One region of the Yersinia aldovae 670-83 genome, then DNA from elsewhere that is predicted to be linked to it. Evidence: predicted binding sites of a transcription regulator. Region 1 holds the regulator's gene; each other region holds the start of a gene.

Region 1 (7,031 bases):
TAAACAACATAGAGTTTCAAAAGTTACGGGACTTCGCTGATGGTAAGTTTGATTTCCTATTAAATAGCTATGGTGAAAACAATAACTTATCTGCATTACAGAAGTCTATGGATGTCACCGTCCAATTGATGCAGCAGAGTTTTTTTGATATCAAAAAGAAATGTAAAAACGACGAAGATAATAAATTAGCAAAAGAAGCTTTTGATGCACAAATTTCTTATATGATTGCCAACTATGATCGATTATTTTCTAATCTTTAATATCACTATTTAGTTTATTACTTACCGGAGGTTCTGCTCGCCGAGTCTCATACCGAAAGTAATAACCAGGGCTTCTAACAATCAGAAGCCCTGGTTACACTGTTTTCTTTTAGTGCAAGCGTAGGGGTACTACAGGGTAGTCCGCCAGAACCGAGTGCCATTTATACAGCTATTTTTAGCTCTGACAGGGATGAAAATGTGATACCAAATCGTATCGGTAAGCATCCTAGCAAGCACATCCAAGAAAAAACACGTTTTCTCCCAGATTCGTCTTACTAATCTTTCAGGCTGTGATCGCTGCCGCAAGAAAGTGAAATTTAGTAACGTCTAACTACCGGCTTTTGCATTGAACGCCATATCCAGACCACCACGATGGCCAAGATTAACCAAGGCAACAGTTTAATCATCATGACAAATAAGCCGCCCAACATCATAAAGGCAGCCGCAACCAGCAGCGCAGCAAAGATGCCGAACAAAGATATACCGGTCACCATCAGCATGATAAAAAAACCGATAACAAAGAAAATTTCGAACATGGCTGGCTCCTAAATAAGGGTTTATTTCCCACAACCACATCATCATATATAACGATCAAATCGGGGGGTTATAAGGAGTATTACAAGAAACATGCCAACAAAAAAATTACGTTAACCAACTGAATATTTTCGTTATTTAATAAGAAAACCTACCAGTGAGACTGGCAGGCATGGTCAATTTGACTAACTTATAGCGAACTTTATTACAGAGAACTAACCTGTGGGCGAGTGACCATTGCCAACGCTTGTTCCACCACGGAGACATCAGCACCGGGCTTATGAGCATTTTCACTTAAATGGCGACGCCATTGACGCGCACCGGGAATTCCCTGGAAAACACCCAGAATATGACGGGTTATGTGGCCAAGGTAAGCACCGCGTGATAACTCTTGTTCGATATAAGGATAAAGCGCTTCAATGGCCTTAACGCTATCCACCACGAGAGCATTGGGATCAAACAGTTCGCGGTCCACTTGTGTCAGGATACTGGGATTCTGATACGCTTCGCGCCCCATCATGACGCCATCAAGGTGTTTTAGGTGCTCTTTGGCCTCTGCCAGTGTTTTTACACCACCGTTAATGGCAATGGTCAGTGCCGGAAAATCGCGCTTGAGCTGATACACCCGCTCATAATCCAGCGGCGGCACTTCACGGTTCTCTTTCGGACTCAATCCTGAGAGCCAGGCTTTACGGGCATGAATAGTGAAAATGTTGCATTCGCCACGTTCTGCCACGGTTTGCACAAATTCGCACAAAAACTCATAGCTATCTAGCTGGTCAATACCAATCCGTGTTTTTACTGTCACCGGAATAGAAACCACATCGCGCATCGCTTTAATGCAATCAGCAACCAGCTCGGCCTCCCCCATCAAGCAGGCACCAAAACGGCCATTTTGCACGCGATCCGACGGGCAACCCACATTCAAGTTGATTTCATTATAGCCGCGCAATTCTGCCAATTTAGCACAATGCGCTAAAGCCAGAGGATCACTGCCCCCCAGTTGCAAGGCCACCGGATGGTCCTGTTCGCTATAAGCCAGATAATCCCCTTTACCGTGAATAATGGCTCCCGTCGTCACCATTTCGGTATATAACAACGCTTGCTTAGTTAACAACCGATGAAAGTAGCGACAATGGCGATCGGTCCAGTCGAGCATCGGCGCAACAGAGAAACGCTGTAGGGGGTAGCGTGCTAACAGGCTTGATTCACTTTTTTTCATGGCTAAGTCTGCCAAAGTATTTTCTTGATACATTCGTTGAGTTTGTTCTTGATAGACCCCGATACAGACCCAAAAATGAGGCTAAGGCTGAACGAGAATTACGGAAAACGGCCCTAATGATAGCATAAAAATGTATCAGTCAATCTGGGGAGATGTATCGACCGTAATTTGAATTACAGATAGCACTCCCCCTATTGCGATAACTTACTTTTCGTCAATTAAGTCTATTGGCACGTCCATAATAGGTAATTGGCCTAACACTAACTTCGCACCTGCATTAGAAAGATGACTTCCTTGATTATATAGCCCCCCATTTTTATTAATAATCAGACAGTTATGCCCCTCACAAAGACTATCCACAGGATTAATAATCATTAAGTTAGGGCTTGGTTTTATATAGGCATTCAACTTTTCACTCAATGCACTTGCTGCATTATATCCTTTAGTACTTTTATCATAGACTTTCCCGACGTTACCATTACTAATATTAAGCAATCTAAAATAGTCTCGTTTAACATCCGTTCGAACCGTAGGGATTGGGTAAACTAAAACAACTCGATGCCCCATAGAGAGCAATTTATTAATGTTGCTGGCTAAAGATACCCATACCAACTCGTCAGGCGCAGCAGGTTCAGATACTACATTCATACTCAGGGCTTTACCTGGTGAACCCTCAACCAATTTTGTATCTTTAAATTGTGCATAATTAGCTGCAATTAAAAATGTCTTTTTACTTGAGAACGCATTAATAACCCCCCAACGTCGGCGATTAATATCAGGGCACTCGGGAGCCGTTCCGAACCATAATTTGTCAGAGACAAAAGAACATTGTTCATAAGTTAGAGATATTATTCCTTTTCCCTTTTTTGCTAATTCTGTTTGCAAAGCATATTCAAAAGAAGCAGCGTAGCTATCTCCTATGACAACCCAACTTTCATCACCAAACTTGCACGCCCCTGATGGATCTCTATTCCCACACAGATGTGTAGGTTTGCCTGAAAGGTAATTACGGCCGGTGGTTACACTCTCCAATCTACGGAATTCAGGAACTTTAAAATCTTCATACATCTTTTTTGCCAAGGGTGATAAACGTTCACCTGCAGAATCAGCAAAACCGTTTTTAATTATGGTCACCCCAGAGAAAAGTATCAAAATAAATGCAGATACCCCCATCACAGCCCATTTCCATAGAGCAAGCTGTTTCTTCCTAAATGGTTTCTCAATTAAATAGAACGATATGATGGCAAGAATTACAGAGATCATAATAAGTACTAGCGATGTTTGAGTGTCTATGCTCCCCACTTTTATTCTATAGAATACAAACAGCGGCTGGTGCCAAAGATAAATAGAATAGGATATTGCCCCAATAAAGATAACTGGTTTAGCTGATAGTAGTGATGTCGTTATATCTCGCTGGCGAGAAAAGAAGATAATAATAAGACAAATATTAATGCAGGTAGAATTCGCTTGGATCTTCTTAAGAAAAAATCACTTACTGAGAAATTACCTTTTTTTAAGTCTGAAAATATAATAGATGTTATCAAAAAACCGGATAATACAAAAAATATATCTACGCCTAAAAAGCCTCCTCTGAATAGTTCATAGCCAAAAATAGACAATTTTGCATGATAAAAAACGACTGCGAAAACAGCGACGGCTCGTAATCCATCCAACTCAGTTCTATATCTCGTGTTGTGGGACATACAATTCTCTATATTACAATGAGTTTTTATTTTCTTCTTTCAAAAAACAATTATATACAGAAGTATTTACACAGGTAAACGCATTAATGCAACCAGTTGATTTATATCATATTAACAAGTTATCCGCGAAGGAAACTACGCAGTTAAATCTGTAATATAATACAACTTATTCCTAATGCTCGATGAGATCACTGTATGAGAATATGCTGTGAGATATTTTTGTGAGATGAAAAACATTGCTCAATTCAAACACCTGTCAATATGACGTCTCGCGCAAACATGGTAGAATCTATTGATGACTACGTTGCGAGATTACAATCATGAAACCGATCAATGAGGAAACGCTGCTCGCTAAGGCTGAAAGCCTATGCCTACAACGAAACGTCCGGTTGACCCCGCAACGTCTAGAGGTATTACGTTTGATGGCCCAGCAGCCCGGTGCTATCAGCGCTTATGATTTACTGGATCTGCTACGAGTTTCTGAGCCGCAAGCCAAACCGCCTACAGTTTATCGCGCATTGGACTTTCTGTTGGATCAAGGGTTTATTCATCGCGTCGAGTCAGCTAATAGCTATGTGTTATGCCATCATTTTGAAGAGCCGACTCATACTTCAGCGCTATTTATCTGTGACCGCTGCAAGATAGTGACCGAGCGCACTACCGTCGGGATTGAAGAGGCCTTGGCGCAATTGGCAAAGCAATCAGGTTTTGCACTGCGTCACAGCGTAGTAGAGGCACACGGTTTATGTGCGGAATGTGGGGTAGTTGAAGCATGTGAAAGCCATGATCACTGTGATCACGACCACTCAATTGTGACGAGAAAGAAGTAGATACCTGGCGATAAAGATCACACTGTCGCTAAAAGGCGGCAGTATTAGACAGCTTTGAGCAATACAAACAGATTTACCCCAGTGCAATAGACGTAAATACTGATATATAAATAGAGTGTGGGTAGCATTCTTCAGGATAAGACACATCCATGTGTCTATAGCGATATAAATCAGACAGTTAGAATGGATTATATTAAAATATATTCACTCACTTCATTGTCAATTATATATTATCACACTAACAAGAAGGTATTATTTAATTAAAACATTCATGAAAATAAGAAAGCCGATTAATTTATACCCTAAATAAACGCTTATATCAGATCCAGTCGCCATTACGGATGACACCAACGGCCAATCCTTCAATAGTGAAGCTTTGTTCACGCAGATCGACAACAATCGGCTGGAACTCACTATTTTCTGGCAGAAGTTGTACGATATTACCCTGTTTCTTCAAGCGTTTGACCGTCACTTCATCATCAATTCGTGCGACAACCACTTGCCCATTACGCACATCTTGCGTTTTATGTACCGCTAGCAAGTCGCCATCCAGAATACCGATATCTCTCATCGACATTCCGTTTACCCGCAGCAGAAAATCTGCGCTCGGTTTAAACATGGAAGGGTCTACTTTGTAGTGGCCTTCGATATGCTGCTGTGCAAGCAATGGCTCACCTGCGGCAACTCGGCCAATCAACGGCAAACCGTCTTCTTCTTCCATCAGTAAACGAATGCCACGGGAAGCGCCGGAAACAATCTCGATCACGCCTTTACGGGCCAGTGCTTTTAAATGTTCTTCCGCGGCATTTGGAGAGCGAAACCCCAGACGCTGCGCGATTTCGGCACGGGTCGGTGGCATACCGGTTTGCGCTAAGTGATCGCGAACCAGGTCATAAACCTCTTGCTGTCTGGTAGTTAGTGCTTTCATTCCGCCCCCTGTTTGTTTATACAGTCTTGCTGTGAGTATATACAGGTAAGCGAGCATTGGGAACCAAAGAGTGAATAAAAACAGGGATTAATCACTGTTTACATCGACAGCACTGTTCGAGCCTTTATTGACCAATATGCTGCCAAAGTACCGTTATCCATACAAATAGTGCTAATCCAATCGCTAAAAACACTGCGGCTGACCCCATATCTTTTGCCCGGCCAGAAAGTTCGTGAAACTCACTACCAATACGATCGACGATAGCCTCGATAGCACTGTTTATTACCTCTATAATGATAACTAAGATCACGCTGGAAATAAGTAAGATACGCGCTATGGCACTCACATCTAGCCAGAAAGCCAGTATGATGGCAGCAATAGCGGTGACGATTTCCTGACGAAAGGCGGCTTCGTTTTTCCAGGCTGCCATTAACCCTTTAACAGAATAACCGGCCGCTTTATAGATTCGGGTTAATCCTGTTGATTGATTCGCCATGTTTTATTGCCTTTATCTTAAGTTAATGATGATTTTTGCCATTTTATGTTGTCTCATCACCACAGATCTCAAAACCAGTTTCTGGTATCCTTGCGACGAATTGCTAACAAGAGGCTTCATGTAGTTATGTCAGGTTGGCGTAAAATATATTATAAGTTACTGAATTTACCACTTAAACTGTTGGTAAAAAGCAAGGTTATTCCGGCAGATCCTGTGACTGAGTTAGGGTTAGACCCTTCTCGTCCCATTCTGTACGTTTTGCCTTACAATTCTAAGGCTGATTTACTGACTTTGCGAGCGCAGTGTCAGGCACAGGATCTGCCCGACCCATTGATTCCATTGGAAATCGATGGTGTGCAGCTGCCCAGCCATGTCTTTATCGATAACGGCCCAAGGGTGTTTCGTTACTATGCACCCAAACAAGAATCGGTAAAGCTATTCCACGATTATCTCGATTTACATCGCAATAATCCGGCGCTGGATATCCAAATGCTGCCGGTTTCCGTGATGTTTGGCCGCTCTCCAGGGCGTGAAGGCCACGGTACGCCACATCTGCGCGTACTGAACGGCGTGCAGAAATTTTTTGCCGTATTGTGGCTGGGGCGCGATAGCTTTGTGCGTTTCTCTACCACGGTTTCACTGCGCCGTATGGCCAGTGAGCATGGTACAGATAAAACGATTGCCCACAAACTGGCGCGCGTAGCAAGAATGCACTTCTCACGTCAGCGTCTGGCCGCGGTTGGTCCAAGCCTACCGGCGCGTCAAGACCTGTTCAAGAAGCTTTTGACCTCCAAAGCGATTGAAAAAGCGGTCGCCGATGAAGCGCGCACCAAAAAAATCTCCCACGAGAAAGCACAGCAGAACGCCATTACACTGATGGAAGAGATTGCCGCAGACTTTTCATATGAAGCCGTGCGTCTGTCTGACAGGGTTTTGAGTTGGACGTGGAACCGCTTGTATCAGGGAATTAACGTCCACAATGCAGAGCGCGTGCGGCAGTTGGCGCAAGATGGTCATGAAATCGTCTACGTGCCTTGCCATCGCAGCCATATGGATTA
Region 2 (7,031 bases), 680 kb from region 1:
CCCTAAAGCTGCAAATCGTTTCATAAGCTTACTTTTAGGATGAGCACTGGTTGACGTCATTCTTAAATCTCCTTATGTAGAAGATCCTTTGTAGCAAACTGCTAAAAATTAGCAACTCATTAACGCATTTTATCTTCTAACCACTGGCTGGTTTGCAGTAATGCACGGTGGAAATTGTCATACAGCGGCGTTGATGGTATAGGCAGCAGTTTACCGTCGGCAGAGGAAGAACAAATAAGTTTAGCTTCGTCTTTCGGGCTAAACGGATCATTCTCCCAAAAACCCGCCAACATTGGCGTTTGGCAGCGTCGCCCTAATAACCCTTGAGTTTTTAAAGAATAGCGGTTCATTTCTGCTCTAAGTATTTCATCCGCAGCATCCGCCATACCTAAGCGACTGGCCATCACATCCATATACATGTCGGGAACCTTGCGCTGACTATCTGCGTTGCATAAAAGGTGGTGAACGATCGGCCCCAGGCACGCCACAGCGCGCACACGTTGCGGCTCCAAATACCCCAAACGCACCGCCACATTGGCACCAAAGCGGAAACCAAATACACTGACGCGCTGATGGTCAACCCACGCAATATTCGGCAATGCCTGCAATACTTGCTGATGCAGGAAACTGGTATCCTGAGTGAGTTTCCAGCGTGATGAAGCCCCGACCGATGGCATATCAATGGTCAACATCGCGATCCCTTTGGGGGCCAGATAGTCGCGGAACAGGCGATGATAGTCACTTTGCAAGGTATCCAACCCGCCACACATCAATACTGTCGGGAAGGGGGCGCTGCCGACCGTCGGCATATGCAAGAACCCAGTAAGCGTACCGCCATCTGAGATATCAAAACTGAGTTCTTTCAAGGTGTAAGGCAGATATTTAGCCGCTTCTTCATACGCGCGGTTAGACATCACCTCGACCTGCTCGGCCAACTCATCTCCTTTCAGATGTGGGTAGCCAGCAATACTGTATAAGTTAGCCGCATTCAGCCAATATTGGCCCGCGTTTATCGGCTCAGCCTCTTCCATGGCTTTTTGCTGCCACAACATTCCCTGATGCGCCCACTCGTAGATCCAGTTACCGTTACGGTAACCCACCACGGTATCGAGCAATTCGTTATCACTGTGTTCTGCTTTCGAGCAGGCAATGCGCGATAAAACCTCTTCAATTTCAAGGGGGTCAACACCACGCCAGGTCCAGATTAGGCGGTTGATCATGCGGTACCAATGGCTGGTAGTATCACCATCCAGTGCCGAATGAACATTCATTGCATTGTTGCAATGCGCGTGCCGCACTAACGTTGAGGTTTCAGGATGTTTAAATTTTGGTTTGAACAGAATTTCAGAAAGGTTGGCTTGTGCCATGATAACAATAGCCTCCATAAGCCGTGATTCAGGCCCGTTAAGGGCTGGTCAGATGGGGTCAAGTGTACTCATACTGCGGGAAAAATGAAACGCCCGGTAAGCACCGGGCATTGAAAGCGAACTAAATTACTTACCGCTGAGTGGGGCAACGAAGGTTACCGCCATATCCCACGGTTGTTCTATCCAGGTATCCTGAGGGATATCAATTACATAGTCATCAACCAATGGACTACCTGCGGGTTTGGCAAAAATGGTGACAAAATGTGCTTTAGGATACATTTCGCGAATAGCTCTCGCCGTGCCGCCAGTATCAACTAAGTCATCAATCACGATAAAGCCTTCACCATCGCCTTCGGCACGTTTCAGAACTTTAAGTTCGCCTTGGTTATCATGGTTATAGCTGGCGATGCAAACGGTGTCAACATAACGAATACCCAGCTCACGCGCCAAAATACCCGCCGGTACTAAGCCACCACGGCTAACCGCGATGATGCCTTTCCATTGATCCGCAGGCAGTAAACGCTGCGCCAATTTACGGGCGTGAATTTGCAACATATCCCAGGTAACGACGTATTTTTCGCTCATAAAGTGTAATCCCAGCCAGTATAAGAAGTGGCTTGCCATGAATCAAAAGGGGAAAAAAGGTTGCGCGAGATTATAGTGAGGCAGGCGGATAAAAACCAGCAATTATCGGGCTAATTAATCGAAACGAATGCGGTAATCGTGCGGCGGCACGCGCACGATGCCAATGAAAGTGATATTCTCAAACTATCTCGCCATCCCGATGGCGGTTTGTCATCACCCTTAAAATCTTTAGTCATCAACCCAATAGCACCTCTGACACCTCCCTTGCGAGGCTGCCGATATGAGTATGCTGTTACAGGAGACTTACAGTGTCTGAACTGTCTCAACTTTCGCCTCAGCCGTTGTGGGATATTTTCGCAAAAATCTGCTCTATCCCCCATCCGTCTTACCATGAAGAAGCGCTGGCACAACATATTATGACTTGGGCCAAGGAAAAAGGGCTGTACGCCGAACGCGACAAGGTCGGTAATATCCTGCTGCGTAAGGCCGCCACCAAAGGGATGGAGAACCGCAAGCCTGTGGCGCTGCAAGCGCATCTGGATATGGTGCCGCAGAAAAATAATGATACGGTACATGACTTCACCAAAGATCCCATCCAGCCTTATATCGACGGTGAATGGGTTAAAGCCCGTGGCACCACATTAGGGGCGGATAATGGCATTGGAATGGCCTCTGCGCTGGCAGTGCTGTCTGATGAACGCGTTGAACATGGCCCGCTGGAAGTGCTGTTGACCATGACCGAAGAAGCCGGCATGGACGGTGCGTTCGGCCTGCAACCCAACTGGCTGAAAGCCGATATTCTGATCAATACCGATTCCGAACAGGAAGGTGAGATCTATATGGGTTGTGCCGGTGGTATTGATTTTATTACCACCTTAGCCCTAAAGCGCGAAGCAATCCCCGCCGGTTATCAGACGCTGAAACTCACGATTAAGGGTTTGAAAGGCGGCCATTCTGGTGCCGATATCCATATAGGTTTGGGCAATGCGAACAAACTGCTGGCGCGCTTCTTGTTTGAACACACAACAGATCTGGACCTGCGGGTATTGGATTTGAATGGCGGCACGCTGCGTAACGCTATTCCACGAGAAGGTTCTGTCACCCTGGCGATTGCCGCAAACAAAGTGGATCAGTTAAAAAACCTGAGCCAAGAGTACCTGGCAACGTTGAAAAACGAACTGGCTGCGGTTGAAAAGAATCTGACCATTGTGCTTGAGCCAGTTTCTAGCGAGGCAAAAGCGCTAACCAAAGAGACGCAACAGCGTCTGGTAGCACTATTGAACGCCACACCAAACGGTGTCATTCGCATGAGTGATGCCGTTAAGGGCGTGGTAGAAACCTCACTGAACGTCGGTGTGGTGACCATGAGTGAGAACGAAGCAGAGATAGTCTGCCTGATTCGTTCACTGATCGACAGCGGCAAAGATTATGTGGTGAGCATGTTAACTGCCATTGGTCAGTTAGCGGGCGCGCAAACGGCACCGAAAGGGGGCTACCCTGGTTGGCAGCCTGATCCAACATCGCCGGTGATGGCGCTGGTGCGCGAAACCTACCAGAAGCTGTTTAATAAAACACCCAATATCATGGTGATCCATGCCGGTCTGGAGTGTGGTTTGTTCAAAAAACCTTACCCGGATATGGATATGGTTTCCATTGGGCCAACCATGACCGGCCCGCATTCACCGGATGAACAGGTTCATATCGAAAGTGTGGGTCAATATTGGCAGTTACTGACCGCACTGCTGAAGGCCATTCCAGAGCGTGCATAAGCCAATCTGATTGTTTTTTTATGTTATAACGGCGGCGCTCAGGCCCGCCGTTTTTATTGGCAGCACTATTCCCAATCTAACAGCAATTGCCGTTCAAGTTGTGGGTCGAGCAACGTGACATGCAGCCCCACCAGCCGCACACCGCGCTCGGCGCGTCGTTCATCCCAGGCCATGCGTGCCACTTGCAGTAAATCTGCTTTATTCAGCTCGGGCCAGACATGTTCCTGCGTAGTTTGTTGAAAATCATGAAATTTCAATTTAATGCCCTGACGTGCAATATGCAGGTCTGGCCTAACCTTGCGTAAGCGGGTTTCCAATTCAACATAAAGCTGCTCAATCAATGATTCACAGCTTTCCCAATCGTGAATATCCTCGGCTAGCGTCTGCTCAACGCCGACCGATTTACGTAACCGGTCTGGCGATATTCCGCGCTCATCAATGCCGTGGCTGCGCTCCCACAGCACGCGACCAAATTTGCCAAATCGCTTTAGTAATTCAGCCTGTGAATAGTTTTGTACATCACCGCAAGTTGCCAGCCCCAATTCTTGTAAGCGTTTAGCGGTCACTTTCCCGACGCCGGGAATTTTACTCAGCGGCAGCTCATATAAGAAAGGTAAGATCTGGTCAGGCGTAATCACATACTGACCATTCGGCTTATTCAAATCTGAAGCGATTTTGGCCAAAAACTTTATCGGGGCGATACCGGCAGAAGCCGTAAGATTCAGCTCATCATAAATGGTCTGGCGGATCTCTCGTGCGATCAAGGTAGCGGAACCACTACACAAGGTGCAATCAGAGACATCCAGATAGGCTTCATCCAGCGACAGCGGCTCAATCAGTGGGGTGTAGCGGGCGAAAATTTCACGGATATGCAGTGAGGCTTCTTTATAAGCCGCCATTCTGCCGGGGATCACTTTGAGTTGTGGGCATAACTTGAGCGCCATTGCCGTTGGCATCGCGCTGCGCACACCAAATCGTCTGGCCGGATAATTAGCCGTGCTGATAACGCCTCTCCGATCTCGGCTACCACCAATCGCAATGGGGATATCACGCAGGCTGGGGTCGTCACGCATTTCAACCGCCGCGAAGAAGCAATCCATATCGACATGAATAATCTTTCGCATGTTATCTTTCCCCCCCGCCAAAACAACTGTACAAGTATACAGTTATTCGCAGGGGGAATTCAAGATTATCCTAATTTACAGCCAGACCAAAGCGGCCCTTCGATAAGGCACTGGTGAGCCTGAGTAATATCGTCGTAACAGATTGCTAATGGGGCCATCTTCAGCGTCCCCCGCCGTCTTACAACTTGAAATGCAGGGGTAAGACGGCGGAACAGGCAACCTCAATATGGCGGAGATCACAACACTCAACAGTGGTTAAAAATGCAATTTTTCAGTGACTTATCTTGCTGATGACGCGCCAAGGCCAACTCAATCAGTGTGGTGATCAGTTGCGTATAACTCACGCCCGTGGCACGCCATAATTTGGGATACATACTGATATTGGTAAAACCTGGTAACGTATTGACCTCATTAACAATAACCTCATTATCCGGTGTTAAAAAGACATCAACTCGCGCCATACCAAGGCATTCCAGCGCGCGAAAAGCCTCTAGCGCCACAGTGCGAATTCTCAGGCTGGCTGCATTGTCTATCGCCGCAGGAATCACCACCTGCGCACCGGTTTCATTGATGTATTTGGTCTCGTAAGAGTAAAACTCATCACTGATCACTACCTCACCGCAGACACTGGCTTGTGGATCATCATTACCCAAAACTGCGCATTCAAGCTCTCGCCCAACGATGGCAGATTCCACCAGCACTTTATGGTCAAAATCAAACGCTAACGCAATGGCTTGATGATATTCGTCCTCATTGCGTACTTTGCTCACGCCAACTGACGAGCCTTGATTTGCCGGTTTGATAAATAGGGGTAAACCCAGTTTTGCGGTTATCGCTTCGAAGCGGTATTTGTTTTTATTGGTGCGAGTCAGCGTGATAAATGGCGCAACGTTCAGCCCAGCATCACGTAGCAGGCGTTTGGTCATGTCTTTGTCCATACTAACCGCAGACCCCACAACACCAGCACCGACAAACGGAATATTTACCATTCTCAGCAGGCCCTGCAATGACCCATCCTCGCCCAACGTGCCATGCACAATCGGGAAGATAACATCCAGTTGAGCCAGTGCGCTGCCATTATCCGCAGCGATAAGTTGCTGACGTTGTTGGCCTGGAATCAATGCGACATTTTTGTTTGAGTGATTTAGCGAGATCAGCGCCGGATTTTCTGCATTTAACAAGTAGTTGGATACATCGTTAACATGCCATTGACCCTGCTTATCAATCCCCAATAGCGTGACATCGAACTTTTCTTTATCAATCGCCTCAACGATGTTTTTGGCCGACTGCAATGACACTTCATGTTCAGCCGACTTACCACCAAAGATCACACCAACCCGCAATTTCGACACGCAACATTCCTTCTTAAAATCTGGCACATAGAGGTGCATAACCGGATAGAATCCGATATAACACTAAACCAATGACATCATGCTTAACTAATGGTTTTTAAGATTTAAGCAGAAATCTCTCATCACACAAAGGAGATTAATCTGAGTAAGAATATCAATTTAGACGCAATTCCCCAATGATTAGCGATATCAAGTGGCAGAACCGCGAAAGTGAAGTAAGATACATTTAGTGATTTTCCTAATCAAAATGACAACAAATTAAGCCAATAACAGAATTGAATTCTGTTATTGGCTTAATTTAGCATTTTGTTATTTATTTTTAATAAAAAACGATTAAATTCGACAGTGTCGAAAAAAGTTAGTTATATGATTACCCTTCATCTCACAAATTCATTATAAAATAATGAATGGAAACTATATATCATGCGAAATTATATAATGGCTACCTTACTGCTCACAGCTACTTTTATCGTTAACGCTCAATCAGTCACACTCCCTGCACCACAAATCATTGCACACCGTGCAGGGACCGCCGATGCTCCTGAAAATACCTTACCGGCAATCGATAAGGCGTTGTCTAATGGTGCGAATGCTATATGGATCACATTACAGTTATCTAAAGATATTATTCCTGTCCTCTATCGCCCTTCGGATCTTAAAGAATTAACGGATAAGTCAGGAGCGGTTTCCAGTTATACCGCCCAACAACTCGCTAAAGTGGATGCCAGCGTTGCCTTTAATAAGAAACATAATATTCAGGGCAAACCTGATTCACATATTGGCATTCCTACTCTTGATGAAGTGCTAAAAAAATATCCTGACACCACATTTTAT
Region 3 (7,031 bases), 1.1 Mb from region 1:
ACTGTATCAGGAGACAAAAGCGGTTTTGGAACCCAAAAAGCTCAAAGCCTTTTTAATCGAGAAAATGAGAGGGTTAGGAACGGCAGCGTGTCCTCCTTATCACATTGCGTTTGTCATTGGCGGAACCTCCGCAGAATTAACACTGAAGACAGCTAAACTGGCTTCAACTAAATATTATGACAATCTGCCAACTGAGGGTAACGAATACGGTCAGGCATTTCGTGATATAGCACTCGAAAACGCGTTACTACAGGCTTCTCGTGAGTTTGGTTTAGGTGCTCAGTTTGGTGGGAAATATTTCGCTCACGATGTTCGGGTTATTCGTTTACCACGCCACGGGGGTTCTTGCCCGATAGGTATGGCTATTTCATGTTCATCTGACCGCAATATTAAAGCCAAAATTAATAAAGCAGGTATCTGGCTTGAAAAATTAGAACGCCATCCTGAGCAATATATCCCCCAACATCTGCGAGTGAATAATGAAGGTAAGGTGATTAATATTGACCTTAACCAGCCGATGGATGAAATCCGCCGACAGCTTTCTCGCCATCCAGTGTCCACGCGCGTATCACTTAGTGGCCCGCTGATTGTGGCGCGGGATATTGTTCATGCCAAATTAAAAGAGTGTTTAGAGCGGGGGGAGGCATTACCGCAATACATGAAAGATCACCCTGTTTATTATGCTGGGCCAGCAAAGACACCAGACGAATTTGTGTCAGGTTCAATGGGGCCAACAACGGGTGGGCATATGGACTCTTATGTGGACCTCTTCCAATCCCAGGGTGGCAGCTTAATTATGTTGGCAAAAGGCAATCGCAGCCAACAGGTTACGAAAGCGTGTCACAAACATGGTGGATTCTATTTGGGCAGTATTGGCGGCTCAGCAGCTATTTTGGCGCAGGAGTACATCAAAAGTCTGGAATGTATCGAGTATCCAGAGTTAGGAATGGAGGCAGTGTGGAAAATGGAAGTGGTAAATTTTCCCGCTTTTATTTTAGTGGATGACAAAGGTAACTCATTTTTTGACCAGATTCAGATGAAAACATGTGCTGGCTGTCAGCAGTAGTTTTTTTATGAGGGTTTCACTGTGCACGAAAAACGGTATCAACAGCGACAGCAACGCATTAAAGATCACGTAAAAACACGCGTTGCAGATGCGACCCAAACCGGTGGCATCATTATGATATTTACCGGTAATGGCAAAGGGAAAACTACGGCAGCTTTTGGCACAGCAACCCGAGCCGTAGGGCATGGGATGCGGGTAGGTGTAATACAGTTTATTAAAGGAACATGGGAAAGCGGTGAGCGCAACCTGTTGGAACGCCACGGGGTAGCGTTTCATATTATGGCGACCGGTTTTACCTGGGATACACAAGATAAAGCGGCGGATACCTTGGCGGCAAAACGGGTGTGGGAACAGGGTTGCCGGATGTTATCGGACCCATCTTACGAGCTTGTCGTGTTGGATGAGCTGACTTATATGGTCGCTTACGGCTATTTAGCGTTAGATGAAGTGATTGTCGCACTAAAAAACCGGCCGAAGAGTCAAAGTGTGGTTATTACCGGGCGGGCGTGTCATCGCGATATTATTGATCTTGCCGATACTGTTAGTGAGCTGCGGCCTGTTAAACATGCCTTTGATAGCGGAATTAAGGCGCAAAAGGGTATCGATTGGTAACGGCAGTCTGTTTTTGTGCATTCCGACGCTTAATTATTCGACAATCTGTTGTTTTATGAAGCGAAATGCAAATAATTTGTTGATACCGCTTGATTGTTTGTTCTGAGTTATACTATATTGCGCGCCAAGGAAATGAAGTGACTTTCCAAAGAATTACGCCGGCATAGCTCAGTTGGTAGAGCAACTGACTTGTAATCAGTAGGTCCCGAGTTCGACTCTTGGTGCCGGCACCAATTAAAAAACCCGTTATCTGAATAAGATAACGGGTTTTTGCATTTCTGCGCTCAAGCTACCACAGTGGCAGTTTTTACACTGCCGTCCTGCGATATCAATCATTCTTTGCTAATTCAGCCACTAATTTGTTCACGCCGTCACTCATGTTGGTGAACTTAGTCAATTGTGTGCGGGTTACCACCACAAAAACACCAATATTCTTCTCCGGAATCATTGCCATATAGGTAATAAAGCCGCCACCACCGCCGGTTTTTTGCATAATGCCCGGTAATTCAGCCGCGGGGGCCATATAAACCCAGCCCAGCCCCAGCGCATCGGCCTGACCGGCAACATCCATCCCTTTCAGCGAGGTCAAATCACGCCGCTGAAAGTACATCGTTTGTTCACGTTTGGCCGAGTTTTTACGTGCGCGGTTATCGGAAGATAAGAATTGCTGCATCCAACGTTGCATATCCTCAGGTGTCGAGTAAATCCCGCCACTCCCCGCCGCGGCGAGTGTGTTTTCACAACGGCTGCTGCCAACACCGATCATCAGGCGGTTACATTGCTCCGCAGTTGGGGTGAGGGTGGTATTTTTCATTCCCAGCGGCGCGGTGATTTTATCACGCAGCAGGCTGGAATATGACTTGCCGGATGCCCGTGACAACGCATCCGCCAGTAAGTCGTAAGCCAGATTTGAATAAGCGGCTCTAACCCCTGGTGGAACGGTGACATTCGCCTGCTTAAGCCATTGCCACCGGTTATCCGTGGTCGGCCAGGTAAATACCGGTCTTTTTTGTGGGCCACCGGGTTGCTCGCGCGGCAACCCACTGGTGTGGCTGGCCAGATTTAGCAGAGTAATCGGCTGCTTAGCATTATAAGACGGTACTCTGGCACCCTTCGGCGCGTATTTCATTAGCGGGTCAGTTAATTTAACTGTGCCATCGTCGGCCAACTTTACCATGACCTCACTGGTCATCAGCTTGGTAATCGAGGCAATGCGGATCAGAGAATCTGGTCGTGGGCGAAGATTGTTACCGGGCTTGGTTTCACCAAAACTACGATTGACCACTTGATTATTATCAATAACAACCAGCGCCATCCCCATAGCACCACTGTTATAGAAAATATGTTCAGCATATTGATCAACAACTTGTGAGGTCAGAAGTTCAGTATTGGCATGGCTGTGCAAGGGGATCGTGAGCAACGCGGCGGCCAGCAGCGGGGCAGGGAGATGTTTCAGCAATCGTTTATCCATGTTCAAAAAAATAAAATAGGAAGCGTGAGCTTATAGTAATCGGATAATTAAATAATACATGCGGAAATCTTCTGGCTGACAAATAATTTACATTGTGGGAAATGTTGGTTGGGCCGTCAGGGCTATCATGCTTTAAGGCAATTGTTGATTGATACAATTTGTTTAATACAATAGAAACCGCACTGAGTGAGGTCAGTACGGGTGATGGGCAAGTAACGGCTAATATCGGCAGTTTGAAATTTCATCATGGGTAGCGAGAGAGTCATTCATAATGTGAACCACCACTATACAGAGTGAGTGGCTGTGGGCATCACCCATAAATAATGTTGGCAGGGCCATAAAGGATACAAAATAGTGAAGAAAAACCCCTATTATGATGTCAGTAAGCCACACCATACCGAGTTTGGATTTCAGAATATCGAACCTGTTGTTCATCATCCGCAAGATTTGAAACGCTGGCGCGAGGAGAGAAAACGTCAGTCATTACCAAAACCGCCTCAGCAGGGTTACCCGCAGTTTATTGCCGATTGGTGGCAAGAAGCTGATTTCAGTGGTGAGCAAGATGCCTTATGGTGGTTGGGCCACGCTTCGCTATTATTACGGATTAACGGGCAGGCGGTGCTATTTGATCCGGTGCTTTCCAGGCGTGCTTCCCCCCTTAATTTTTACGGGCCAGCGCGTAAAACACCGGTGTCCGCTGATGTTTTACAATTACCCAATATTGATGTGGTGGTGATTTCACATAACCACTATGACCATTTGGATGCTACGACCATTATCCAATTGTTGCGCCGCTTTCCCGATATCGTCTTTCTGGCTCCTTTGGGATTAAAAAATTGGTTATTACAGGTTGGAGCCAGTCATATCTATGAATTGGATTGGTGGGATAAGCATGTTGCCGCTGATTTTGAGTTTCACTGCGTACCTGCCCGCCACTGGAGTATGCGTACACCTTGGGATCGTAATCAAAGTCTGTGGTCTGGTTGGGTGGTAAAACGTGATGAGATTAACTTCTATTTCACCGGAGACACCGGTTATTGTCAGCAACTGCTTACTATCGGTGAGAGGTTAGGGCCATTCAATTACGCCGCGCTGCCGATTGGCGCTTACGCTCCGCGCTGGTTTATGAATGCCCAGCATATGGATCCGCAACAGTCGGTCCAACTGTTCCTGCAATTACAGCAACCGATGACAGTGCCGATCCATTGGGGGGTATTTGAACTGGCAGATGAATCTCTGGATGAGCCGCCGCAACAACTTAAACAGGCACTGAGTGACGCAGGGGTAGCATCAGATAAGTTTACCCCGCTCAAGATTGGTGCTCGGATATTATTGGAGTAGGGGTGTTTCAGCGAGTTGGCTTCTCCCGCTGACACAAAACTCTATGATTTGACGGATAGATTCGCTCCTGAATTAGCCTACGGTTTCAGTTAAATCAGTTGCTTGAGCCTGTAATGCGGCAGACGCAGTAGTTGGCTTTTGCATCAGTGCGATATTTTGCTGCACCATTGTATCCAGCTACGCAACAGTACTATTGATCTCATGTATGCCCCGTATTTATTCATCGCCGCGTTGGTTATCTCCGACATCATGGTGGCGACATCACACACGCTGCTGACAATTTTCTTCATGGTATTGGCCTGGCGTATTTGTCCGGAACCTGATGCCATACTGCTAACTGTTAAACACATTGACGAGCCATTCATCAGCTTCATCAAACATCTCTTCAACTAAACGATTAAGCACTGATTTTTCTTGTTTATTGGCGTCGGTATTGATGCCGTTGGCTTGCATCGCTTTAACTTTAACCTCTGCATTTGGAAAGACTCGGTGCACGCGTTTAGTCAACTCTGCCTTAATCATTTCGCCCGCATTGGCAAGGCCGGCAACATTCCGTTTGTCATAAATCAATTCAACTCGCATGGCTTTTTCCTGATAAGTAAGTACTGTATTAATATACAGTTATCGTGGGTGGCAAACAACCGTGTTTTAAGTTGTTTTAACAAAAGAAATGGAATGTAAGGGGGTCAGCACGGGATTTTAGCGAAATTTAAATAACCGTAGGTGATTTTATGGTTTAATCACTGGCGGTTATTTCAGTATGGAAAGCTATCTGACTGTTTATAAGCGCAATTTAGTTATTTTTTCTGCAATCACATTGCACAGTAATAGAGGTGTGTGGCGAATCTATCTGTAACCCACGAGCGTCAACTACGACGCTGAGTATCTTGCAGTTACCATTCAATCAAACGGTATGCCGGATTCAATGGTTTCAAATACTTAATTTCAGCATCAACGATTAATTTCTTAAATGTCGCCTCGTTATCGTCCGTGGGTTTGGCAATCACAAAGTTTCCTGGCATCGGCTCTTTTTCTGGATCAACCAGGATAATCATGCCTTCGGGAAAGCTGATGCCTGAGGGCTAAAGTTACTGATGGGTTCATTTAGCACTGTTGCAAAGGCGGCGGCATTAGTCACAGTTATCTGTTTGACGTCAGACTTGACCCGTATTGCTTTATAGGATTCTTTTCAGAACGGGCTGGCATTATGGGCTTTGATCCACTCTTCGCTAATGGGATGAACAAAATGCAGCTCACTGGCGTGCAGCATTAGTCGCGGAGTCTGTTCGGTACCAGGCAGCAGACGGCCACCATACAGGTCACAGCCCAAAATAGGGTGGCCCAACTGCTGACAGTGGATACGGAGTTGATGAGTGCGCCCGGTTTCCGGGGTTAGCTGTACCCGCGTCAATGGCAGTAATGTCCCGTCTTCCAATTTATGATAAAAGCGCTCAACGACCCGATAGTAGGAACGAGCTGGCTTGCCGTGGATTGCACAAATCGACATCAGCGGGAACAGTACCGGGTCTTTAGCAATAGCTGCATCTATCACCCCTTCGTTGTCATCCAGATGTCCGCAGAGCAGTGCGCTGTACACTTTAGTCACGGTGCGTTGGCTGAACTGTTGGCAGAGAGCGGCATTGATAGCCTTATTGCGGGCAATCACCATCAGCCCGGAAGTACCGAAATCGAGGCGGTGGACCAGGGTACAACTGGGGAATATCTGTACCAGTCGATGGTGTACCGAATCCAGATTTTGCGGATTTTTCCCTGAGAGGCTAAGTAGCCCAGTGGGTTTATTGATAACTAGCAGGTGATCGTCCTGATAGAGATTCTCGATCTTGTCATGGCACGGCGGGGCAATAAAGGTATCGATAATCTTAGACATCAGGCTACCCGGATGAAGAGTGGGAGCGGATGATACCGAATTTTAAACCGACTGGCGAATCTGGTTATCCGACTGACCCATAAAGACGCAGAGAGCATTACTATCCCCGTTCCAAGGCTCCCCGTTGATTCGTACACCCCGATTTTAGTTAAGCTACACAGTGATCAGATCCTGCAATCTGGTACAGCCTTAAAAATTACAGGTATAATCCCACAAATTATTCAACTGGTTTAGAAACGAAGATGACAAAACTCACCTTACAAGAGCAGATGCTAAAAGCTGGATTAGTGACCAGCAAAAAAGTGGCTAAAGCCCAAAGAACGGCTAAAAAATCACGAGTTCAGGCTCGTGAGGCAAGAGAGGCGGTGGAAGAAAATAAAAAAGCACAACTTGAGCGTGATAAACAGCTAAGTGAACAACAAAAACAAGCCGCTTTATCTAAAGAATACAAAGCTCAGGTGAAGCAGCTCATTGAAATGAACAGAATCGACATTTCAAAAGGTAATATCGGTTTTAACTTCACAGATAATAATTTAATTAAGAAAATAGTTGTGGATAAGCTGACTCAAGCTCAACTGATCAGTGGCCGTCTCGCCATTGCTCGCTTGGTTGCTGATAACAGTGGCGAGAGTGAATACGCCATTATCCCCGCG

What was found. Region 1 encodes LexA, which represses DNA repair genes until DNA is damaged. Its sites were predicted from a motif close to TNCTGTATGTACATACAGNA; they were not measured.
Positions count from the first base shown of each region.
Region 2: dinB (DNA polymerase IV) is a predicted target of LexA. The motif match lies at 4,870-4,889, and genes of this name have one in related genera.
Region 3: AT01_RS05350 (DinI-like family protein) is a predicted target of LexA. The motif match lies at 5,094-5,113, and genes of this name have one in related genera.

Region 1 is NZ_CP009781.1:2,293,623-2,300,653, forward strand. Features, by position in the region: gene AT01_RS10460 (hypothetical protein) at 1-260, shown strand, start outside; gene pspG (envelope stress response protein PspG) at 578-796, opposite strand; gene dusA (tRNA dihydrouridine(20/20a) synthase DusA) at 1,000-2,016, opposite strand; gene AT01_RS10475 (SGNH hydrolase domain-containing protein) at 2,221-3,279, opposite strand; gene AT01_RS22285 (acyltransferase family protein) at 3,420-3,719, opposite strand; gene zur (zinc uptake transcriptional repressor Zur) at 4,040-4,549, shown strand; gene lexA (transcriptional repressor LexA) at 4,869-5,477, opposite strand; gene AT01_RS10490 (diacylglycerol kinase) at 5,602-5,973, opposite strand; gene plsB (glycerol-3-phosphate 1-O-acyltransferase PlsB) at 6,100-7,031, shown strand, end outside.
Region 2 is NZ_CP009781.1:1,608,879-1,615,909, forward strand. Features, by position in the region: gene crl (sigma factor-binding protein Crl) at 1-60, opposite strand, end outside; gene frsA (esterase FrsA) at 120-1,367, opposite strand; gene gpt (xanthine phosphoribosyltransferase) at 1,494-1,952, opposite strand; gene pepD (beta-Ala-His dipeptidase) at 2,261-3,721, shown strand; gene dinB (DNA polymerase IV) at 3,787-4,845, opposite strand; gene ddlA (D-alanine--D-alanine ligase) at 5,091-6,197, opposite strand; gene AT01_RS07485 (glycerophosphodiester phosphodiesterase family protein) at 6,636-7,031, shown strand, end outside.
Region 3 is NZ_CP009781.1:1,154,473-1,161,503, reverse strand. Features, by position in the region: gene AT01_RS05375 (fumarate hydratase) at 1-1,066, shown strand, start outside; gene cobO (cob(I)yrinic acid a,c-diamide adenosyltransferase) at 1,088-1,678, shown strand; tRNA gene AT01_RS05365 (tRNA-Thr) at 1,836-1,911, shown strand; gene ampH (D-alanyl-D-alanine-carboxypeptidase/endopeptidase AmpH) at 2,007-3,149, opposite strand; gene AT01_RS05355 (MBL fold metallo-hydrolase) at 3,501-4,490, shown strand; partial or broken gene AT01_RS20585 (methyl-accepting chemotaxis protein) at 4,563-4,831, opposite strand; gene AT01_RS05350 (DinI-like family protein) at 4,824-5,072, opposite strand; partial or broken gene AT01_RS05345 (LexA family protein) at 5,284-5,572, opposite strand; gene AT01_RS05340 (RluA family pseudouridine synthase) at 5,680-6,378, opposite strand; gene AT01_RS05335 (DUF2058 domain-containing protein) at 6,621-7,031, shown strand, end outside.